One region of the Stenotrophomonas sp. Steno-C18 genome, then DNA from elsewhere that is predicted to be linked to it. Evidence: predicted binding sites of a transcription regulator. Region 1 holds the regulator's gene; each other region holds the start of a gene.
What was found. Region 1 encodes FliA, which starts transcription of late flagellar genes. Its sites were predicted from a motif close to TAAAGTTTNNCNNNCNNNGGCCGATAA; they were not measured.

Region 1 (8,718 bases):
CGCGATCAGGCCCAGCACGGCACCGATGATGCCCAGCGTCGGGGCGTAGATGCCCATGCCTTCGAACACCTTGGTCGCCGCCAGGTCCTGTTGTTCCTGGCTGCCGAGCTCGATTTCCATCATGTGGCGGATGGTGTCCGGCTCCACGCCGTCGACCACCAACTGCAGGCCCTTGCGGATGAACGGGTCGTCCTGCTGCTCCACCTGCGGCTCCAGGCCCAGCAGGCCCTGGCGGCGGGCGATGTTGCTCCAGTCCACGATCTGCTGGACCAGCGCGCGGCGGTCACTGGCCGGCGGGCGGATCACCCAGCGCACGATCCTGAAGGCGTGCTTGAACACCGCCGGCGAGGTATGCAGCAGGATCGCGGCGATGGTGCCGACGATCACGATCACGAACGCGGCCGGCGACCACAGCGACGACAGGCCCGCACCCTTGAGGATGCTGCCGCCCACCAGCGAAGCGAGGGCGAGGAAGAGTCCAATGATGCTGAGTCGGTCCATGGTGTTGGATATCGGCCTTGTGAAGACAGTCTTGAATCGGGGTGTTGCGTTCGCTCCCTTCCGGCGTGCGGGGGAGCTACCTGCTTCAGCCCTTCTCCCGCGCGCGGGGAAGGCTTTGCTTTAGTCCCTCTCCCGCCTGCGGGGGAGGGGTTGGGGTGGGGGAAGCGTCACCCGGTGCAGCGCAAAGCGGCCCTCACCCGTCCTGCGGGCACCCTCTCCCGCAGGCGGGAAAGGGGAGTGCAGACAGTTGGCTGTGCCTGTCAGTCCTGCCCACCGCGCAACCCATCCACGTCCAGGATCAGCGCCATGCGGCCGTCGCCGATCAGGGTGGCGCCGGCGTAGCCACGCAGGCCGCGCAGGGCGCGCGGCAGGGGCTTGATCACCACTTCCTCGCGGCCGCGGACCTGGTCCACGACCAGGCCGAAGCGGGCTTCGCCGACCTGCAGCACCACGATGGTCAGCAGCGGCGACAGGGTCGGCGTCACGCCCAGCCACTGGCGCAGGTCCACCAGCGCCAGCGTGTGGGTCTTGCGGTCCAGCACCGCGCGGCCGTCGAACCAGCCCAGCGAGGTGGCCGGGGCGTGCAGCACTTCCATCACGCGGGCCAGCGGCAGGGCATAGACGTCCTCGCCGGCCTGGACCAGCAGGGTCGGCAGGATCGCCAGGGTCAGCGGCACGCGGATCAGGAAGCGGCTGCCACGGCCCAGTTCGGACTGGATCTGGATCTGGCCGCTGAGCTCGCGGATGCGCGACTGCACCACGTCCATGCCGACGCCGCGGCCGGAGATGTCGGTGACCTGCTGCTTGGTGGAGAAGCCGGGCAGGAACACCAGGTGCAGGCATTCCTCGCTGGTCAGGCGGGCGGCGGCCTCCGGGTCGATCAAGGCCTTCTCGCGGGCCTTGGCGCGCAGGCGTTCGGGGTCGATGCCGGCGCCGTCGTCCTGCACCTCGATGCTGACGTAGTCGCCTTCCTGCTGGGCGGACAGCCGCACCCGGCCCATCCGCGGCTTGCCCTGCGCCTCGCGCAGGTCGGGCATCTCCACGCCGTGGTCGATGGCGTTGCGGACCAGGTGCACCAGCGGGTCGGCCAGGGCTTCGACCAGGTTGCGGTCCAGCTCGGTGTCGGCGCCGATCAGTTCCAGGTCCACTTCCTTCTGCAGCGAGCGCGCGACGTCGCGCGCCACCTTCGGGAAGCGCGAGAACACCTTGCCGACCGGCTGCATGCGGGTGCGCATCACCGCCGACTGCAGCCGCGCGGTGGCGATGTCCAGGGTGGAGACGGCGCGGTCGAGTTCCTCGTCCTTGAGCCGGCTGCGCAGGGTCTTCAGGCGGTTGCGTGAGAGCACCAGTTCGCCGATCAGGTTGACGATGGCATCCAGGCGCTTGGTGTCCACGCGCACGGTGTGCTCGGGCTCGCTGGCCTTGGCCGGTGCGGCCGCCGGCTTGGCCGCCGCGGTGGGGCGCGCGGCCGGGGCAGGCGCCGGGCGGGGCGCTGCCGGAGCCACTGCCGGAGCGGCGGACGTGCCGGGCGCGGCACTGCCGTGCAGCGTGTCGAGCAACGCCTCGAATTCGTCTTCGGTGATCAGGTCATCGGCGGGTTTGGCGGGCACCGCCGACGGCGCGCTCTTGCCGTGCAGGCTGTCGAGCAGGGCCTCGAACTCGTCCTCGGTGATCAGGTCACCGGCCGGCGCGACCGGTGCCGCGACCGGTGCCGGTACCGGTGCGGTACCGACGTCGAACTGCGCGATCAATGCCGCCGGCGCGTGGCCCGGCTCGGTGCCGGAGGACACCGCGTCGAGCATGGACTGCAGCCAGTCCAGCGATTGCTGGGCGGCATCGAAGTGATGGGCCAGCAGTTGCGCCTTGCCCGAGCGGGCCATGCCCAGGGTTTCCTCGGCGGCATGGCACAGCTCCACCATTGGCGTGATCGACAGGAAGCCGGCGCCGCCCTTGAGCGTGTGGAAGCCGCGGAACACCGCGTTGAGCTGGTCGGTGTCTTCCGGTGCCTGCTCCAGCGTCACCAGCTGCTCGCCCAGGCGATCGAGGATCTCCTGGGCTTCGATGATGAAATCGGCGGCGATGTCGTCGGCGAAGGCACTCATGGCTTACAGCCCCAGGTCCGACAGCAGGTCGTCGGCGTCATGCTGGCTGACCGCGTGGCGGTCCAGGCCATTGACCGCCGGACCGGCCAGGCCGGCGTTGCGCACGTCTTCCTCGGCCGGGGGCAGGCCCAGCGCACCAAAGCCCTCGTGCACGCGGCGCACGATGCCCACCACGCGGCGGATGATCTGACCGGTCAGGTCCTGGTAGCTCTGGGTCAGCGCCACTTCGGTGAGGTTGTGGCGGATGCGGTCCAGCAGCTGGTCCTGGTCGGCGTTGAGGCCTCCGGCGCGCAGCCGTTCGGTCAGCTCGCGGCATTCCTCGGCCAGGTCCAGGGTGCGGTGGGTGGCCTTTTCGGTCATCTCCACCACGTGGTCCAGGCGCGCGCAGGCATCGTCCAGCTCGCCGGCTTCGCTGGGCACGCTGGGCAGCTCGCCCAGTGCCTGGCCCAGCTCGCGGGCCAACCGGCCCAGCCCGGCCACCATTGGCTGCGCGCGCAGCGCGGCCAGGGCGTCGATTTCCTGGCGCCAACGGGTTTCATCACCGTTTTCCAGCGCGGCCAGCGCATCCTGCAGGCGCTGGATCAGGGCCGATTTGTCGCTCAGCGTCTCGACAGGCAGGTCCATCAGGCGCTCGCCGTCAGTCGTTCGAAGATCTTGCCCAGCTTCTCTTCCAAGGTCTGCGCGGTGAACGGCTTGATGATGTAGCCGTTCACGCCGGCCTGGGCGGCTTCGATGATCTGCTCGCGCTTGGCTTCGGCGGTGACCATCAGCACCGGCAGGGTCTTGAGCTTGGCATCGGCGCGGATGGCCTTGAGCAGCTCGATGCCGGTCATCACCGGCATGTTCCAGTCGGTGACCACGAAATCGAACGGCTGGCTCTGCAGCATGGCCAGCGCGGCATGCCCGTCCTCGGCTTCAGCGGTGTTGGTGAAGCCCAGGTCGCCGAGCAGGTTCTTGACGATACGACGCATGGTCGAGAAATCGTCGACGATCAGGATGCGCATGTTCTTGTTCAAAAGGAATTCCTCTTCATGGTTCCTCGAAGCCGGCGTCGGCCGACTCGAAAATCTTCAGCCGACCACGCAGGCGCAGCGTGGCCTGGCCGTGGATCTGGCAGACGCGCGACTCGCTGACACCGAGCACCGCGCCGATCTCTTTCAGGTTCAGTTCCTGCTCGTAGTAGAGCGAGAGCACCAGCTGTTCGCGCTCGGGCAGCTGGCTGATGGCCCTGCCCAGTTCGGCACCGAACTGGCTGCGTTCGAGCATCTGCTGCGGGGTGGGGCCGCCGGTGGCCGGGGTGTCCAGCTCGCCCTGGTCCTCGATGCGCGACTCCAGGCTCAGCACCTGGCCGCGCGAGGCATCCTCGACCAGCCGCATGTACTCGGGCAGCGGCATTTCCATCGCCTCGGCCACCTCGGTGGCGCTGGCGGCACGGCCGCTGGCCTGCTCGAGGCGACGAATGGTGGCCGCGGCATCGCGGGCGCGACGGTGCACCGAGCGCGGTACCCAGTCGCCACGCCGGATCTCGTCGATCATCGAGCCGCGGATGCGGATCGAGGCATAGGTCTCGAACGAGGCGCCCTGTTCGGCGTCATAGCTGCGCGAGGCCTCGATCAGGCCCATCATGCCAGCCTGGATCAGGTCGTCGACCTCCACGCTGGCGGGCAGGCGCGCGGCCAGGTGGTGGGCGATGCGGCGCACCAGGTCGGCGTGCTGGGCAATGCACTCGTTGGCCGCATTGCGCTGGACTTCACGGTAATGGGCCGTTGCGTTCATGCGCTCACCTTCTGCTGGATGATGCGTTCCAGGAAGAACTCGACGCCGCCGCGCGGGGTGGTGGGGGCCTGCCAGCGCGCGGTGCGGCGGGCGATCTCCTGGATGGCCAGGGCGGCCGGTGCCGACGGGTACAGCTTCACCACCGGCTGCTGGCGCTGCACCGACACGCGCAGCCAGTCGTCCTGCGGCACGCAGCCCAGGTAGTTGAGCGAGACGTCGATCAGGAACTTCTCGCAGACGCGCACCAGCTTCTCGTACAGGGCGCGGCCTTCGTTGGGATCACGGGCCATGTTGGCCACGACCTGGATGCGGTCCACGCCGCGCTCGCGCGAGAGCACCTTGATCAGCGCGTAGGCGTCGGTGATGGAGGCCGGCTCGTCACAGACCACCACCACGGTGTCCTGCGCGGCCTGGCAGAAGGTCAGCACGCTGTCGGTGATGCCGGCGGCGGTGTCGATGATCATCACGTCCAGGTCGCGTTCCAGCTCGGAGAACGCGTTGACCAGGCCTACGTGCTCGGCCGGCGCCAGTTCGGCCATGTGGCGGCGGCCGGACGCGGCCGGCACCACCAGCACCCCGTTCGGGCCCTCGATGATCACTTCCTCCAGCGTGCAGCGCCCGGCGACCAGGTCGGCCAGGGTGTGCTTGGGCTGCAGGCCCAGCACCACGTCGATGTTGGCCAGGCCCAGGTCGGCGTCCAGCAGCAGGGTGCGCTTGCCCATGCCGGCCAGTGCCACGGCCAGGTTGGCCGAGACATTGGTCTTGCCGACGCCGCCCTTGCCGCCGGTGACGGCGATGGTGCGCACCGGTCCTGCGGGCTCGCGCCGGGTGGCCGCGAGCGGGAAGGTGTGGGTCAGCTTGGCGTACTCACGCGACTGCATTGTTGAACTCCGGGTTGCAGGGCATATCGGCCGCGCGGCGCAAATCTTCAAGGCGAAGTACGAGATTGGCCGCCGAGGCCCGGTGCAGGTCCTCCGGCACGTCCTGGCCGTCGGTGACCCAGGTCACCGGCAGGCAGTGGTCCACGGCGATGGACAGGGCCGAGCCGAAGCGGCCGGTCTCGTCCAGCTTGGTCAGCACCACGCCCTGCGGGTTGGCGGCGCTGAAGCGGCGCACCACCTCATCCATGTCCTGGAAGGAGGTGTTGGCCGGCAGCACCAGCAGGGTGCGGATCTGGCCGGCGGCGCGCAGCCACTGCAGCTGGGCGGTGAGGGCGCGGTCGCGCTGGCCCAGCCCGGCGGTGTCGATCAGCACCAGCTTGTAGTCGGCCAGCTTCTGCAGCAGCTGGTTCAGGTCGGTACCGCTGTTGGCCTCGTGCACGGCGATGCCGAGCTGGCGGCCGAAGCCATACAGCTGCTCGCGCGCGCCGATGCGCTGGGTGTCGGTGGTGACCAGGGCCACGTCACGCGGGGCGTGGGCCTCGGCGAAGCGCGAGGCCAGCTTGGCGATGGTGGTGGTCTTGCCGGCGCCGGTCGGGCCAACCAGGGCGATCACGCCACCGGTCTCGATCGGGTCGACCGGGGCGATCGGCAGCTTGCGCGAGATCAGGCCCAGCATCAGCCCGCGGGCACGGCTGGGGTCGGTGTCGGCCGGGATCTGCAGGACCACGTCGCGGGCCAGGCCCGCGTCGAAGCCGTACTCGTCCATCAGGTCCAGCGCATTGGCACGCACCGCGCTGCCGCGCAGGCGCTCGTCGGTGAAGCGGTGCATCTCGCGCTCGATCATCTGGCGCATGCCGGCCATTTCCTGGCGCAGCTGGATGAGTTGTTCGTCGTCGCGGCGGGAGGCCACCACGCTCAGCGCCGCGGCGGTCTCCGGGGTGACCGGGATGGCGACCGGTGCTGCCGGTGCTGCAGTCACGGCCGGTACGGCCGGCGCAACGGGCACGACAGCTTCGGTCGTGGCCGCGGCAACCGGTGCGGTTACGGCGACCACCGGGGCAGCAGCCACGGGCGCTGCGGCCGGCAGTTCGGCCACTGCCGGTACCGGGGTCGGCTCCGGCTGCGGCGGATCGATCTGGAACTGGGCGCGCTGCACCGGCGGCACCGTGTCGACCGTCGCGGCCTGGGACGGCTCCTGGCTGGCTGCCGGGACCTTGGCGGCGACGCTGCCGGCAGGACGGAAAGCCGGCACCACCGGCGGTTCGTCAGCCAGCAGGGTGGCGAAGTGCTGCGTCGCCACGGCCGCCGGTGCCGGTGCGATCGCGGCGAATGCGGCGGGCATGGCCGCCGCCGGGACGATGGCGGCGGGAATGACCGGGGCTTCGGCGGCCGGCTGCTTGAGCAACGAAGCGAAGCGGCTGCCCGGCGCCAGTTCCACGCTGGTGTCGATCGAGCGGCCAGTGGCACCCACGGCCGAGCGGGCCAGGGCGGCGACCGCGGACGTGGTGACGGCGACCGGTTCCGGCTCCGGGGTACGGCGACGGGTGACCGCGGCCATGATCGCTTCAGCGGCACTGCGCGGCTTGCTCGGGGCCGGCGGGGCCGGGCGGCTGGCTTCCAGCGCCTGCTGCACCACGGCTTCGTCGTAATGGGCGGCCGCCACGATCTCGACACCTTCCTCGATGCGGCGGTTGGAAAGGATGACCGCGTCCGGCCCATGCTCCTTGCGCACCAGGTTCATGGCGGTGCGCATGTCGGCGGCGACGAAACGTTTGATCTTCATGTTCTGGTACCGGGAGTGGGGCTGCCGCGAAGGAGTGGCGTTGGCGATGTCGTGCATGGCGTTGCGGGCTCCTTCGTGCGCGGGTGTTTCGGTCGGTTGGGTGTCTGTTTTCCGTCGCCGGCCCTTTCGGGGAGCCGGCTTCCGGGCGCCGTCAGCTGATCGTGCCGACCAGCTTCAGGCGCTTGTCCTCCGGCACCTCGCTGTAGGCCAGGACCGACAGCGAGGGAACGCTGTGGCGGACCAGGCGCGCCAGCGCGGCGCGGACCGGCGCCGGTACCAGCACGACCGCGGGCTCGTTGCGGGCCTCCTGCTTGCCGACGCAATCGGCAAGACTCTGGTGGAGGCGTTCGGCGAGACCGGGTTCCAGTGCGGCACCATTGCCTTGGGTGGACTCCTGCAAGACCCGTTCCAGTTGCGGGTTGAGGGTGAACACCGGCAGTTCCGGCGACATCCCGGCAATCTCCTGCACGATGAAACGGCCCAGCGCGTTGCGCACCGCCGCGGTGAGCGCGGTCGGGTCCTGGGTGACCGGCGCGGTTTCCACCAGCGCCTCGGCGATCTTGCGCAGCTGGCGGATCGGCACCCGCTCGACCAGCAGGTTCTGCAGCACGCGCGCGATCGTGGACAACGGCAGCGCCTTGGGCGAGAGGTCCTCGGCCAGCTTGGGCGCGCTCTTGGCCAGGGTCGCCAGCAGCTGCTGCACTTCCTCGTGGCCCAGCAGTTCGGGTGCGTGTTCGCGGATCAGGTGCGAGAGGTGGGTGGCCACCACGGTGGCCGGGTCGACCACGGTGTAGCCCAGCGATTCGGCGTGGGCGCGCTGGTGTGGCTGGATCCAGGTGGCATCCAGGCCGAAGGCGGGATCCTTGCCGGCGATGCCTTCCAGCTTGCCCATCGCGCTACCGGGGTCCAGCGCCAGCTCACGGTCGGGGTGGATGTCGGCGGTGCTGACCGGCACGCCATGGATCAACAGGCGGTAGGCGGTGGCCGGCAGCTCCAGGTTGTCGCGGATATGCACCGGCGGGATCAGGAAGCCGAGGTCCTGGGTGAGCTTGCGGCGCACGCCCTTGATGCGGGCCATCAACTCGCCGCCCTGGGTCTTGTCCACCAGCGGGATCAGCCGGTAGCCGACCTCCAGGCCGAGCGGGTCGACCGGGCGCAGTTCGTCCCAGCTGAGCTCGGCGGTGGGCGAGGGTTGGGTGGCCGACAACCCGGCCAGCGCGCCGTCGCCGCCGTCCGCGGCGGCGGACTTTTCCTTGCCGGCGTTGGCCATCTCGCGCTTCCACAGCTTCCAGGCCACGAAGCCGAGCACCGAAGCCAGGGTCAGGAAGGCCAGGTTGGGCATGCCCGGCACCAGGCCGACCAGGCCGAGAATGCCTGCGGTGATGGCCAGGGCGCGGTACTGGCCGAACACCTGGCCGGTCATTGCCTGCGCCATGTCCTGCGAACGCGAGGCGCGGGTGACCAGCATCGCCACCGCGCTGGACACCAGCAGCGCCGGCAACTGCGCCACAAGGCCGTCACCGATGGACAGCAGGGTGTAGGTGGCGGCGGCGTCGCCGACCGGCATGCCATGCTGCAGTACGCCGACCGCCAGGCCACCGAGCAGGTTGATGAACAGGATCAGGATGCCGGCGATGGCGTCGCCGCGGATGAACTTGCTGGCACCGTCCATCGC
Region 2 (8,718 bases), on a different contig from region 1:
GCGTGATGCCGCTGGACATGCCGGAGTCGGTGCTGGTGCGCTTCAAGGGCAAGATGCAGCCGGGCGTGACGCTGCGTGACCTGGTCAACGCGATCCCGCTGTACGCGATCAAGTCCGGTCTGCTGACCGTGGCCAAGGCGGGCAAGAAGAACATCTTCTCCGGCCGCATCCTGGAAATCGAAGGTCTGCCGGACCTGAAGGTGGAGCAGGCGTTCGAACTGTCCGACGCCTCGGCCGAGCGTTCGGCCGCTGGTTGCTCGGTGCGCCTGAACAAGGAACCGATCATCGAGTACCTCAACAGCAACATCACGCTGCTGAAGTGGATGATCGCCGAAGGCTACGCCGATGCCCGTTCGCTGGCCCGTCGCGTGGAGAAGATGGAAGCCTGGCTGGCCGACCCGCAGCTGCTGGAGCCGGATGCCGACGCCGAGTACGCCGCCGTCATCGAGATCGACCTGGCCGACATCCACGAGCCGATCGTGGCCTGCCCGAACGACCCGGACGACGTGAAGACGCTGTCCGAAGTTGCCGGTGCCAAGATCGACGAAGTGTTCATCGGTTCGTGCATGACCAACATCGGTCACTTCCGCGCCGCTGCGAAGCTGCTGGAAGGCAAGCGTGACATCCCGACCCGTCTGTGGGTGGCCCCGCCGACCAAGATGGATGCCTCCGAGCTGACCAAGGAAGGCGTGTACGGCACCTTCGGCAGCGCTGGTGCTCGCATGGAAATGCCGGGCTGCTCGCTGTGCATGGGCAACCAGGCGCAGATCCGCGAAGGCTCCACCGCGATGTCGACCTCGACCCGCAACTTCCCGAACCGCCTGGGCCGCAACACCAACGTGTACCTGGGTTCGGCCGAGCTGGCCGCGATCTGCTCGCGTCTGGGCCGCATCCCGACCAAGGAGGAGTACATGGCGGACATCGGCGTGATCAACGCCAATGGCGACACGATCTACCGCTACATGAACTTCGACCAGATCGCCGACTACAAGGACGTGGCCGATTCGGTCAACGCCTGAGTCTGATCTGCAGTAAGTGTTGAACAGAAAACCCCCGGCGCAAGCCGGGGGTTTTTGTTTGGTGCGGTTCCGGAGTGAGAAAGAGGAAGCATGCCTGCCTCGCTCTGTGTCGGTGGTCAGCGACGGCTCAGCGTTCGCGGAATGCCTCGCGTGCCTTGAGGACGGGCTTGAGCAGATAGTCCAGGACGCTCTTCTCGCCGGTGCGGATCTCCACCGAGGCGACCATGCCGGGAATGATCGGCAGCTCCTTGCCGCCCGCCTGCAGGGCGCTTTTCTCGGTGAGCACGAGCACGCGGTAGTACGTGTCGTCCGCACGGCCGGCCGCGGCCTTCTGGTCATCCTTGAGCGTGTCCGGACTGATGTGCTCCACCTTGCCGGTCAGGCCGCCATAGATGGCGTAGTCGTAGGCGGTGATCTTCACCGTGGCGGGCAGGCCGGGCCGCAGGAAGGCCACGTCCTTGGGCCGGATCTTGCCTTCGACCAGCAACTGATCCTCCAGCGGCACGATCTCCAGGATGTGCTCGCCGGGTTGGATCACGCCGCCGATGGTGTTCACCCGGACGTTCTTGATCGTCCCGTGCACCGGCGCGGTGATGGTGGTGCGTTCGACGACGTCGGCGCGACCCACCAGGTTCTCGTTGGTCTGGGAGAGCTCCATTTCCAGCTTGACCAGTTCGGAGTTGGCATCGGCGCGATAGCGGTTCTGGCGCTCGACCACCTGCGACTTGATGTCGTTGGCCTGGCGGCGCATGCGCAGCAGTTCGACGTCGGACAGCAGCCCCTTGGCGGCCAGCGGTTCGGCCAGGTTGATCTCGCGGATGGACAGTGCATAGCTGCGCTCCAGCGATGCGACGCTTTCGACCAGGGCACGGCGACGCGCATTGAACGCACGCGTCTCCTGCTCCACTTCCTCGGGGAACTCGCGTACCTGTGCATCGAACTCAAGCGGTTGGCCATAGGCTTCGGCGCGCAGGCGGGCGATGGTGGCCTTCAGCGCGATGACCTTGCTCAGTGCCTCGCGGTAGCTGGCGTTGGCGCGGGTGGCCTGGCCTGCGTGTTCCTGGATGAAGCAATCGACAGCTTCCGCCACGATCTGGCCGCGGTGCTGGCTTGGAGGGAAGATCCGCAGGTGCCTGCCCTGGCGGCGCTGGCGCACGGCATAAAGGGCGGTGCACGGATGGTGGACGCCGGCGAGGTGGTGCACGCTTGCGAGCGTGTGGAACAAGCCTGCCAGTACCCGCTCCACCCGCAGCTGTTGGAGACGGCGGTGACGGAGTTGGCAGCCCGGCTGGAAACCACGACGGCGCAGGCCATCGCATTGCGCGAGGTGCTGTGCGACGGCAGGTGCCCTGCGGCGGCATGAGCCCGGCTTCAGCAGCTTGAGCGCGGCGCAACCAGGCCGTGCAAGCGGGCGGTCAGGCCCGCGCCAGTGCCAGCAGGCGCTCGGCGATGCGTTCCAGCGGCAGCACTTCGTCCACCGCGCCCAGGCGCACCGCGCTGCCGGGCATGCCCCAGACCACGCTGGTGGCCTCGTCCTGTGCCAGGGTGGCGGCACCGGCCTGCTTCATCTCCAGCAGGCCACGCGCGCCGTCCTCGCCCATGCCGGTGAGGATGGCGCCGATGGCGTTGGCGCCGGCGTTCTGCGCCACCGAACGGAACAGCACGTCCACCGCCGGCTTGTGCAGGTTGACCGGCGCGGTGTCGTCCACGCGGCAGCGCCAGCGGGCGCCGTCGCGGATGATGCGCAGGTGCTTGCCGCCGGCCGGCAGGTAGGCATGGCCAGGCAGGATGGCTTCGCCGTCGCTGGCCTCGCGTACCGACATTGCCGAATGGCGATCCAGGCGCTCGGCGAAGGCCGCACTGAAGGCCGCAGGCAGGTGCTGGGTGAGCACCACGGCCGGCGCGTCGGCGGGCAGGGTCTCCAGCACGGTTCGCAGTGCTTCGGTGCCGCCGGCAGAGGCACCGATGGCGATCAACCGGTCGGTGGTGCGGAAGCCGATGTGGCTGGAGGCGCTCTGCACGGGCAGGCGGCGCAGCGGTGACGCCGAGGCACGTACGCGCGAGCGCGCGGCCATCTTGACCTTGGCGCGGATCTCGTCGGCGTAGGCTTCCAGGCCGCGGGCGATGTCCAGCTTGGGCTTGGCCACGAAGTCCACCGCGCCCAGGGCCAGGGCCTGCAGGGTGGTATCGGCGCCGCGCTCGGTCAGCGAGGACACCATCACCACCGGCATCGGGTGCAGGCGCATGAGGTTCTCGAGAAAGGCCAGCCCGTCCATGCGTGGCATTTCCACGTCCAGGGTCAGCACGTCCGGGTTCAGGCGCTTGATCTTCTCGCGCGCCAGCAGCGGATCGGCGGCGGTGCCGACCACCTCGATGCCGGGGTCGGCGGCCAGCAGTTCGGTGAGGACCTGGCGCACCAGCGCCGAGTCGTCCACCACCAGCACGCGGCAGGGCGGGGCCAGGCTCATTCGAACAGCTCCACGCCACCGCTGACCGGCGTGCGCGACAGCTTGGCGCGCACCGCGGTTTCGGCGGCCAGCACTTCGGCATCGTGCGCATGCGGCAGGCGCTGCACCACGACCCGGCCGGTGGTCGGGAAGAACCACACCTTGCGCGGGTGGATGCCGCACAGGTCCTCGGCGACGATGGGGATGTGCTCGGCCTGCAGGTACTGGCGCACGAACTCGGCGTTGCGGGTGCCGACCGGGTTGCTGGTGAAGCCCTTGAGCACGTTGGCGCCGCCGAAGACCTTGGCTTCCAGGCGTTTGCGGTGCGCGCCGCGCTTGAGCAGGTCGTTGATCAGCAGTTCCATCGCGTAGCTACCGTAGCGTGCGGGCGCGCCGTCGCCGACGTTGCCGTCCGGCAGCAGGAAGTGGTTCATGCCGCCGATGCCGAGGATCGGGTCGCGGATGCAGGCGGCCACGCAGGAGCCGAGCGTGGTGGTCAGCGCGGTGTCATCGTCCACGACCAGGTACTGGGTGGGTAGCAGCTTGGCGGCGACGGTCTGGAAGCGACTGTCGCGGTAGCGCATGACCTCGTCGGGATAGGACTGGGAAGGCTTCATGCACCGCTCCGGCGGGTACGGCGGTACAGGGTGCGGCCGCATGGCTGGATGAGGTCGGCCGCATGCAGGTAGTTCTCGGAATGGCCGGTGTAGAGCAGCCCGTCGTCGCCCATGTGCTCGACCAGCCGCGACAGGATGGCGCGCTGGGTGGGTTTGTCGAAGTAGATCATCACGTTGCGGCAGAACAGCGCGTCGAATGGGCCGCCGACGTCATAGCGGGAGCTGAGCAGGTTGAGCTGGCGGAACTCCACCAGCGCACGCAGCGCCGGCACCACCCGGCATTTGCCCTCGTTCGGGCCGGTGCCGCGCTGGAAATAGCGGCGCTTGGTTTCCGCATCCAGCCCGGCGATGCGTTCGATCGCGTACACGCCCTGGCTGGCGGTGGCCAGCACCTGGGTGTCCACGTCAGTGGCGAGGATGCGTACCGGCGGGGTCATCGTGCCGAACGTCTCGCAGGCGGTGATGGCCATGGAGTAGGGCTCTTCGCCGGTGGAGGCGGCGCACGACCATAGCTTGATCGGCGCATGCGAGGCACGCTGCTGCAGTTCCTCGTGCAGCTTGTCGAAGTGGTGCGGCTCGCGGAAGAACGAGGTCAGGTTGGTGGTCAGGGCGTTGGTGAATGCTTGCCATTCCTCGCCGCCGTGCTGCTCGAGCTGGTCCAGGTAGTCCTTGAATGACTGCAAGCCCAGCGAGCGCAGCCGGCGCGACAGCCGGCCGTACACCATGTCGCGCTTGGCCGGTGCCAGCGCGATCCCGGCACGGGCATGGATCAGCTCGCAGACGCGGCGGAAGTCGCGGTCGTTGAACTCGAAATCGCGCTGGGTGGTGTCGACGCTGGACATGCTGGCAGGTGCTCCGTTCAACTGGCCAACGCCAGCGCGGCCGGGACCTCGGCCGGCGCGCCGACGCCGGTGGACTCGATGCGGAACACCGCCACGGCCTGGTCGAGCTGGATGGCCTGTTCTTCCAGCAGGCGCGCCGCGGCACTGGCTTCCTCGACCAGGGCGGCGTTCTGCTGGGTGGTTTCGTCCATCTGCACGATGGTCTGGTTGACCTGCTCGATGCCGGCGCTCTGTTCCTGCGAGGCGGCGGAGATCTCGGCCATGATGTCGGTCACGCGCTGCACCGAAGTGACGATCTCGCCCATGGTCGCACCGGCCTGGTGCACCAGCTGCGAGCCTTCGGAGACACGCTGGGTGGAGTCATCGATCAGGCCCTTGATCTCCTTGGCGGCCGCCGCCGAGCGCTGCGCCAGGGTACGCACTTCACTGGCCACCACGGCGAAGCCGCGGCCCTGTTCGCCGGCACGCGCGGCTTCGACCGCGGCGTTCAAGGCCAGGATGTTGGTCTGGAAGGCGATGCCGTCGATCACCGAGATGATATCGGCGATGCGGCGCGAGGACTGCTCGATCTGGCCCATCGTGACCACCACTTCCTCGACCACGTTGCCGCCGCGGGCGGCGACGCCGGCCGCGCCGATGGCCAGCTGGTTGGCCCGGCGGGCGGAGTCGGCGTTCTGGCGCACGGTGGAGGTCAGTTCTTCCATCGAGGCGGCGGTTTCCTCCAGGTTGGCCGCCTGCACTTCGGTGCGGCGCGACAGGTCGCTGTTGCCGGTGGCGATCTCGCCGGCGGCCAGGTTGATGCTGTCGGCGGCGGACTGGATGCGCGAGACGATGCCCGAAAGCTGGGCAATGGTGCTGTCCGCGTCCTCGCGCATGCGGGCGAACACGCCCTGGAAGTCACCGTGCATGGTGGCGGTCAGGTCACCCTGGGCCAGGGCGCGCAGCAGCTGCGAGATCTGTTCCAGGTTGTGGTCGCTGGTGCGCATCATCGCGTTGAGGCTGCGCACCATGTCCAGGAAGTCGTGCTCGAAGCGCTGCTCGTCGCCGCGTAGGCTGAAGTCGCCGGCGGCGGCCGCGTTGCCCAGCCGCTTGATCTCGCTGTTGATGGCCGACAGGTTCTGCTTGATGGTGGCCATGGTCTCGGTGATGACGCGCTTCTCGCCCGGCAGCAGGGGCATGTCCGGGGTGAGGTCGCCCACCGCGTAGCGCTGCGCGATGGCGATGACCTGCATCTTCACGTCGATGTGGTTGGCCACCAGCACGTTGGTTTCGGCCACCATCACGCCGTAGTCGCCCGGGAACGCCTCGGCGTCGATGCGGTAGCTGATGATGCCGGCGTCGTGCTGGCGGGCCATTTCATTCTGGGCCTCGATCACCGCGCGCAGCTGGTCCTGCATGCGCTGCATGCTGGTGAGCAGCTGCCCGGTCTCGTCGCGGCTGGGTGCGGGGATGGTGTTGTCCATGCGGCCGCGCGCGATGGCATTGGCCACCGCGGTGGCGTTGCGCAGTGGCGTGACGATGCGGCTGCCGATGACCCAGCTCAGGCCGACCACCAGCAGCACCAGTACGCCACCGGCGACGGTCATGATGGCGGTGAACTTCAGCGCCTGGCCCTGCACCTCGTCCATGTAAACGCCGCTGGACACCACCCAGTTCCACGGGCCGTACAGGCCGGCGTAGGCCAGCTTGGCGACCGGGCCCTGCGTGCCGGGCTTGGCCCAGGTGTAGCCGACGTAGCCGCCACCGCGGCGCGCGGCCTCGACCTGGTCGTAGTACAGGCGTACGCCGTCCTCGCCACGGAAGTCCTTCATGTCCTTGCCGACCAGGTCGGCGCGGAACGGATGCATCAGCAGCACGTAGTCGGTGTTGTAGACGTTGAGGTAGTTGACGTCGGCGTTGGAGCGCATGTTCTGCAGCGCGGCCAGCGCCTGCTGCTGTGCGTCGTGCAGCGACAGCTCACCGGCCTTCACGCGGTTGGCGTAGTAGTCCAGCACGCCCTGGCTCATCTCCACCTGGGCCTTGAGCGACTCCTTGCGGGTTTCGTACAGATCCACGTACTGCATGCGGGCGGCGATCACCGACAGCGCGATCACGCCCAGCGCGATCAGCACCGTCAACAGGTTCAGCTTGCGCCGCACGGAGATGTTGCTGATGTAGTTCGACCAGAGACGGTAGGGATTCATGGCAAAGGGCAGCGCCCGTGGGGGGCGAGCGGGAAAGGGGAAGTTACGGGTGTATCGGCCGCGCGAGCCGAATGTTTAGCCGGCGCATAACGCACGACCCCGGCCGGAGCCGGGGTCGTGTGGGTCAGAACTCCTGCCAGTCCGAATCGGCCAGCTCGGCAACCGCGGTCCGGTTGCCGGCAACCCGCCGGCGCACCGGTTCCGGGGCGGGTGCCGGGCGACGCGGCTCGGGCTTGCTGGCGAGCGGCGGCGTAGCGATGGGTTCTTCCGGCTGGCTGTCATCGAGGCGGAACACCGACACGACGGTGGCCAGGTGGCCGGCCTGTTCTTCCATCGAACGGGCCGCGGCGGTGGCTTCCTCCACCAGTGCGGCGTTCTGCTGGGTGGTCTCGTCCATCTGGGTGACGGTCTGGTTGACCTGCTCGATGCCGGCGCTCTGTTCCTGCGAGGCGGCGGAGATCTCGGCCATGATGTCGGTCACGCGCTGCACCGAGGCCACGATCTCGCCCATGGTGGTGCCGGCCTTGCGGACCAGCGCCGAGCCGTCGGACACCTTGCCGACCGAGTCATCGATCAGGCCCTTGATCTCCTTGGCGGCACCGGCCGAGCGCTGGGCCAGCGTGCGTACTTCCGAGGCGACCACGGCGAAGCCGCGGCCCTGCTCGCCGGCGCGCGCGGCTTCCACCGCGGCGTTGAGCGCCAGGATGTTGGTCTGGAAAGCGATGCCGTCGATGACCGAGATGATCTCGGCGATCTTCTTGGACGAGGCCTCGATGGCGCTCATCGTGGTCACCACCTGGCTGACCACCTCGCCACCCTGCGAGGCCACTGAAGCGGCACCGATGGCGAGCTGGTTGGCCTGGCGGGCCGATTCGGCGTTCTGGCGCACGGTGGAGGTCAGTTCCTCCATCGAGGCGGCGGTTTCCTCCAGGTTGGCGGCCTGCTGCTCGGTACGGCGCGACAGGTCGTTGTTGCCGCTGGCGATCTCGGTGGCGGCCGCATTGATGGCAACCGAGGACTGCTTGATGCGGCCAACGATGCCGGTCAGCTGCTCGGCGGTGGCGTTGGCGTCGTCACGCATGGTGGCGAACACGCCCTGGTACTGGCCATGCATGCGCACGGTGAGGTCGCCGCGCGACAGCGCCGAGAGCAGCGCGGAAATCTGTTCCAGGCTGCTGGCGTTGGCGTCGAGCAGGCTGTTGATCTGGCCGGCCAGCTGCAGGAAGAAGCCGTCCTTGTCGCTGGTCTCGATGCGGCCGCTGAGGTCGCCGGCGGCGGCGGCTTCGATCACGCGCGCCACTTCCTTCTCCACCAACGCTTCGGTGGTGCGATCGCGCCATTCGACCACGTGGCCGACGGCCACGCCGCTGTCGTTGCGGATGACCGAGATCGCCTGCGCGAACTGGGCATCGCCGAAACTCATCTGGCGACGGGCCACGCCGTTCTTTTCCAGTGCGTCGAGCACCTTGTTGTCGACCTGGCCGTTGTGCTCCAGCGCGGTGACCGGTTGGCCGACCAGGGCGATGCTGGCGTCATAGTGGGACAGGGCGCCGGTCAGCGCGTCGTTGTACTGGACCAGCGTGTCCAGCAGGGCACGGTTGGCGTAGACG
Region 3 (5,285 bases), on a different contig from region 1:
TGGAGTTCTTCCGCAACCTCACGATCGCCCGCAAGCTCGCGATCGCTTTCACCCTCACCACCGTCGCCACCGTTGGCATGGGCGCGTTCGCGGTGGTCCGCCTCAAGCAGGCCACCACCCAGTTGAACGAGATGAGCCAGCGCTACATGCCGGCCGTCCAACACCTGGAGAGCATCCGCGCCGACCTGGCCGAAATCCGCATCGCCGAGCTGTCACAGTTGTCCCACCTGCACGAGCCGGCGTTCGTCGCCGAGTACAACCAGCGCATCGCCGACCAGCGCGCCAAGCTGGCCGAGCACCAGAAGCGCTACGAGGCCCTGCCCGCCAGCGATGAGCAGAAGCGCCTGTACGGCCAGATGCTCAAGACCCTGGAGCAATACCTCAGTGCCCATGCGCAGATGGAAAAGGCCGTGGCCGATGGCCAGTTCGAGCTGGCCCAGCAGATCTCCAACGAACACTCGCGCGTCAGCCGCCGCGACCTGTTCAGCGACGTGGAGAAGCTCAGCAGCTACGTCGTGTCGGCCCTGGACAGCGAGGTGGCGCTCGCCGATGCCACCCAGGCGCGCAGCACCAACGCACTGTTCGCCTGCATGGCCTTGCTGGGCCTGCTGTCGGTCGCCCTCGGCGTGGTCATCGTGCGCGCCATCGTGCGCCCGCTGAAGGACGCCCTGCGGGCCGCCGACGAGGTCGCCACCGGCCGCCTGGACGGCACCATCGATGCCGGACGCGGTGACGAGGTCGGCCAGTTGCTGGCTTCGATGCAGCGCATGCAGCACCAGCTCAAGGCGGTGATCGCCGCGCAGTCCGACATGGCGCGCGAGCACGACCAGGGCCAGATCAGCTACCGCATCGACGAATCCCGCTTCCCCGGCGAGTACGGGCGCATGGTGCGCGAAGTCAATGCCCTGGTCGCCCAGCACATCGGCGTGAAGATGCGGGTGGTCGAGGTGATGCGCCACTACGCCCGTGGCGACCTGTCGGTGGACATGGACCGCCTGCCCGGCGAGAAGGCCGCCATCACCGACGCGATGGACGGCACCAAGGCCAGCCTGTCGGCCATCAACAACGAGATCAAGCGCCTGTCGCGCGCCGCCGCCGCCGGTGATTTCAGCCAGCGTGGCGACATCGACCGCTACGAGCACGACTTCCGCGAGATGGTCGGCGGGCTCAACGCGCTGATGCAGACCACCGAGGACAACCTCGGCCACATCTCGCGGCTGCTGCAGGCCATTGCCGACGGTGACCTGACCCGTCGTGTCGAAGGCGACTTCCACGGCATCTTCGCGCGCATGCGTGACGACGGCAACGCCAGCATCGACCAGCTCGCCAGCATCGTCTCCGGCATCCAGGCCGCCAGCGGCAGCATCAGCCTGTCGGCCAGCGAGATCGCCACCGGCAACAGCGACCTGTCGCGCCGCACCGAGACGCAGGCCGCCAACCTGGAGGAAACCGCTGCCTCGATGGAGGAGCTGACCTCCACCGTGCGCCAGAACGCCGAGCATGCCCGCCAGGCCGACCAGCTGGCGCGCGGTGCCGCCGACGTGGCCGCGCAGGGCGGCGAAGTGGTCGGGCGCGTGGTCAACACCATGAGCTCGATCGAGCAGTCCTCCCAACGCATCGCCGACATCATCAGCGTGATCGACGGCATCGCCTTCCAGACCAACATCCTGGCCTTGAACGCGGCGGTGGAAGCGGCCCGGGCCGGCGACCAGGGCCGTGGTTTCGCGGTGGTGGCCTCGGAAGTGCGCACCCTGGCGCAGCGTTCGGCCGCCGCGGCCAAGGAGATCAAGGGATTGATCGACGACTCGGTCGGCAAGGTCAGCGAAGGCTCGCAACTGGTCCGCCGCGCCGGCAGCACCATGGACGACATCGTGGCCTCGGTGCAGCGCGTGACCACGATCATGGCCGACATCGCCGCCGCCTCGCAGGAACAGACCGCCGGCATCGAACAGGTCAACCAGACCGTGATGCAGATGGACGAGAGCACCCAGCAGAATGCCGCGCTGGTCGAGGAAGCCTCCGCGGCGGCACGCTCGATGGAAGACCAGGCGCGCCAGCTGACCGATGCAGTGGCCCAGTTCCGCCTCTCCGACGCCGTCAGCGCATCACTGGCCCGCGTTGCCGCCAGCGTACCGCCGCCGGCCGCCCCGCGGCCACGCCCCACCCTGCGTGCCATCCCGGGCAAGCCGGCAGTCCATGCACCGGTCAGCAGTGGCGAGGACTGGCAGGAGTTCTGATCCGTTGCTTGCCGGCGGTGGTCGGGAACTCTCCGGCCTGTCCACCGCCGGCCTCTTTGGCCCAACGCTCACCACCGACCGCCGCACGGTACGGCCGTTCGAAGAGCGGCGATGGCCCGTTCCCATCCCGCATAATGCGCTCCCGCCTTGCGGCCGCGCCATTCCAGCGGCTCCTGCTCGGGATACCCATGCAGCGCCGGAAAGCCGTCGCACGCCTCTCCGACCATCAGCAAACGCCATGCGTCACACAAAAGGCTCGTAACAGTGCGCCTAAAGAGTTAGAAAGAGCGGCCGATATCACAGTTTCCAGGAGACCGATTGCGGGTTCCCTGGCTTCGACCCTCTGCAAGCGCCTCCATGTCCGTACCCGAATCCTTCGAGTCGAGCCCGTCCACCGTCGCCGGCAACCTGTATGCCGATGAACGTTACATGGTGCGCAGCCCGCACCAGATCCGGCACCTGCTGCAGCAGATGATCGACCAGCGGTCGATGGTCAACGCGCACCCGGATGGACGCGACCAGTCCTTCCCCAGCGCCGTGCTGGAAGTGGACGAGGACGGCCTGCTGCTCGATGCCAGCCCGCTGCCGGCGATCAACCGCAGCGCGGAGGTCGCCGCTTCCCTGCTGTGCTTTGGCCAGGTCGACAAGGTCACCGTGCGCTTCCAGCTGCACGGCCACCGCCGCATCGAACAGGACGGCCGGGTGGCATTCCGGGTACCGCTGCCGGAGGAGGTCTACCACCTGCAACGCCGTGAGTTCTACCGGCTGGAAACCCCGGTGGGCGACTCACCCTACTGCCTGATCCCCGACCCGGACGGCGGCGAGCCCAGCCGCTGGCGGGTGATCGACATCAGCGCCGGCGGCATGGCGCTGATGCTGCCCTCGCCGCAGGACCTGCTCGCCCTGCAGGGCCGCTATCGCGGCTGCGGGCTGCTGATCCCCGACGCGCCGCCGGTGACCACCACCCTGGTGGTCTGCAACCTGCGCCAGCAGAAACAGGCCAACGGCATGGAAACCATCCGCGCCGGCCTGCGCTTCGACGACCTGCCACGCGGTGCCGACACGCTGATCCAGCGGTACATCTTCCGCATCGATCGGCTACGCAAGGCGCGCAGCAACGGCGACTGACCCGGCCCGGGCGCCATCGTGCACCCCACCTGGCCGAACGCGCCCCACCGTCCGTGGCCGTCCGTCGCTAAAGTCCCGCCTCCTGGCGCCGATACCGGTGCAACAGCCACCGGCGCCACGCCAGGACTAGGACCTGCCATGAACGATACGCGTACCACTTCCGCCGAAGGCACCGGCGGCGAGTACCTCAGCTTCACCCTCGGCGCCGAGCACTACGGCGTCGACATCCTCAAGGTGCAGGAGATCCGCGGCTACGACGCGGTCACCCGCGTGCCCGATGCCCCGGACTACATCAAGGGCGTCATCAACCTGCGCGGCACCATCGTGCCGGTCATCGACCTGCGCCTGAAACTGCGCCTGGACGAGGCACGCTACGACGCCTTCACCGTGATGATCGTGCTCAACGTCGAGGACCGCGTGGTCGGCATCGTCGTGGACAGCGTCTCGGACGTGATCCCGCTGTCGGCCGAGCAGATCCGCCCGACCCCGGAATTCGGTGCCGCGGTGGACACCCGCTTCATCTCCGGCATCGGCACCCAGGACGACCGCATGCTGATCTTGCTGGACATCGAAACCCTGCTCGACACCGCCGACCTCGGGCAGGCCGCGGCGACCGAAGAAGCCGCGGCCTGATCCAACCAACCGGGAGGCGCATCACATTTCCGAACATGCGCCCTCAGCCGCCTGCCCTGTCGGCCGATAGCCCATTGCATGCCCGTCCTCCCCGACTGGCGCCCTCTCGTCATCCCCGGAGATTTTGATGTCCAAGCACCTGATTTGCCTGCTGTCGGCAGCCGTCCTGGCCACCGCCTCGTTCCACGTCGCCGCCGACCCGGCCGAGATGATCCCGCCGGAAAACGCCGCCCGCTTCGCCGGCAAGGACGGCATGGTCTGCGGCAAGGTCGAGAAGGCCCGCTACGCCGAAGGCTCCGAAGGCCAGCCGACCTTCCTGCACATGGGTGGCCAGTTCCCGCGCCACACCTTCTCCGCGCGCATCTCCGGCGCCAACCGTGGCAACTTCGGCTTCCCGCTGGAGTCGCTGGAAGGCAAGACCGTCTGCGTCATCGGCAAGATCCAGCGTGACTCCTCGCGCGCCGAGATCGAAGTCAGCTCGCCGGCCAGCCTGAAGCTGGCAAACATCAAGTAATCCCAGCCTGGTGCCGCGCCGGCCCCGCCGGTGCGGCGCACGCTGCCCGTGCGCGCGCGGGACGTCACCGGAGATCTCCAAGATGCAGTGGGTCAACTCGCTCAAACTCAAGCCGAAGCTGATGCTTACCTTCGGCGTAGTGCTGTTCGTCATGCTGTTGCAGGGCATCGTCGCGTTCCGTGGCCTGTACACCCTCAATGAAGCCACCACCGACCTGGCCGACAACCGCATGCCCAGCCTGCGCGCGACCGGTGAACTGAGCGGAATGGTCAGCGAATACCGCAACGCGTCCTACCAGGGCCTGGTGCGTGCCAGTGACGAGGTCAAGGCCGACGCCAAGCGCCGCGCCGAGGAACTGCGCAAGGAGATCGACGCCACCATCGCCAGCTATCCCAAGCTGATCGACAACCCCGAGCAGAAGAAGCTGTTCGACGCCTTCGCTGCCGACTGGAAGGCCGCCACGGTGTCCTATGACTCGGTGACGGAGATGCTGTCGCTGGACCTGCCCGATGACGCCATCGACACCTTCGTCGGCGAAACCCGCAACCTGCACCGCAAGGCCTACGTGTCGCTGGAGGCACTGGCCGCCAACGACAATGCCCGCGCCCAGGCCGGTGCCAAGGCCGCCGCGGAGACCTACACCACCTCGGCCATCCTGACCGCCATCGCCATCCTGGTCGGTGCGGCCGGCGGCGTGCTGCTGGTATGGCTGTTCGCCCGCTCGCTGGTCGGCTCGGTGCGCGGCGCCGTGGACGTGGCCAACGAAGTGGCCA

Region 2: the regulator FliA is predicted to act here: its motif matches at 7,160-7,186, upstream of AC06FE_RS11425 (methyl-accepting chemotaxis protein).
Region 3: the regulator FliA is predicted to act here: its motif matches at 3,434-3,460, upstream of AC06FE_RS11410 (chemotaxis protein CheW).

What each region holds. Positions count from the first base shown of each region.
Region 1 covers NZ_JBWJOX010000012.1:88,841-97,558, reverse strand. Annotated here, with positions in the region: gene AC06FE_RS18700 (flagellar motor protein) at 1-501, opposite strand, end outside; gene AC06FE_RS18695 (chemotaxis protein CheA) at 762-2,603, opposite strand; gene AC06FE_RS18690 (protein phosphatase CheZ) at 2,607-3,227, opposite strand; gene cheY (chemotaxis response regulator CheY) at 3,227-3,619, opposite strand; gene AC06FE_RS18680 (RNA polymerase sigma factor FliA) at 3,633-4,379, opposite strand; gene AC06FE_RS18675 (MinD/ParA family protein) at 4,376-5,260, opposite strand; gene flhF (flagellar biosynthesis protein FlhF) at 5,247-7,043, opposite strand; gene flhA (flagellar biosynthesis protein FlhA) at 7,195-8,718, opposite strand, start outside.
Region 2 covers NZ_JBWJOX010000005.1:5,935-14,652, reverse strand. Annotated here, with positions in the region: gene acnB (bifunctional aconitate hydratase 2/2-methylisocitrate dehydratase) at 1-1,019, shown strand, start outside; gene AC06FE_RS11450 (HlyD family type I secretion periplasmic adaptor subunit) at 1,147-2,109, opposite strand; gene AC06FE_RS11445 (Hpt domain-containing protein) at 2,074-2,382, shown strand; gene AC06FE_RS11440 (protein-glutamate methylesterase/protein-glutamine glutaminase) at 2,435-3,487, opposite strand; gene cheD (chemoreceptor glutamine deamidase CheD) at 3,484-4,083, opposite strand; gene AC06FE_RS11430 (CheR family methyltransferase) at 4,080-4,925, opposite strand; gene AC06FE_RS11425 (methyl-accepting chemotaxis protein) at 4,943-7,108, opposite strand; gene AC06FE_RS11420 (methyl-accepting chemotaxis protein) at 7,233-8,718, opposite strand, start outside.
Region 3 covers NZ_JBWJOX010000005.1:451-5,735, forward strand. Annotated here, with positions in the region: gene AC06FE_RS11400 (methyl-accepting chemotaxis protein) at 1-2,237, shown strand, start outside; gene AC06FE_RS11405 (flagellar brake protein) at 2,595-3,365, shown strand; gene AC06FE_RS11410 (chemotaxis protein CheW) at 3,504-3,998, shown strand; gene AC06FE_RS11415 (hypothetical protein) at 4,126-4,512, shown strand; gene AC06FE_RS11420 (methyl-accepting chemotaxis protein) at 4,595-5,285, shown strand, end outside.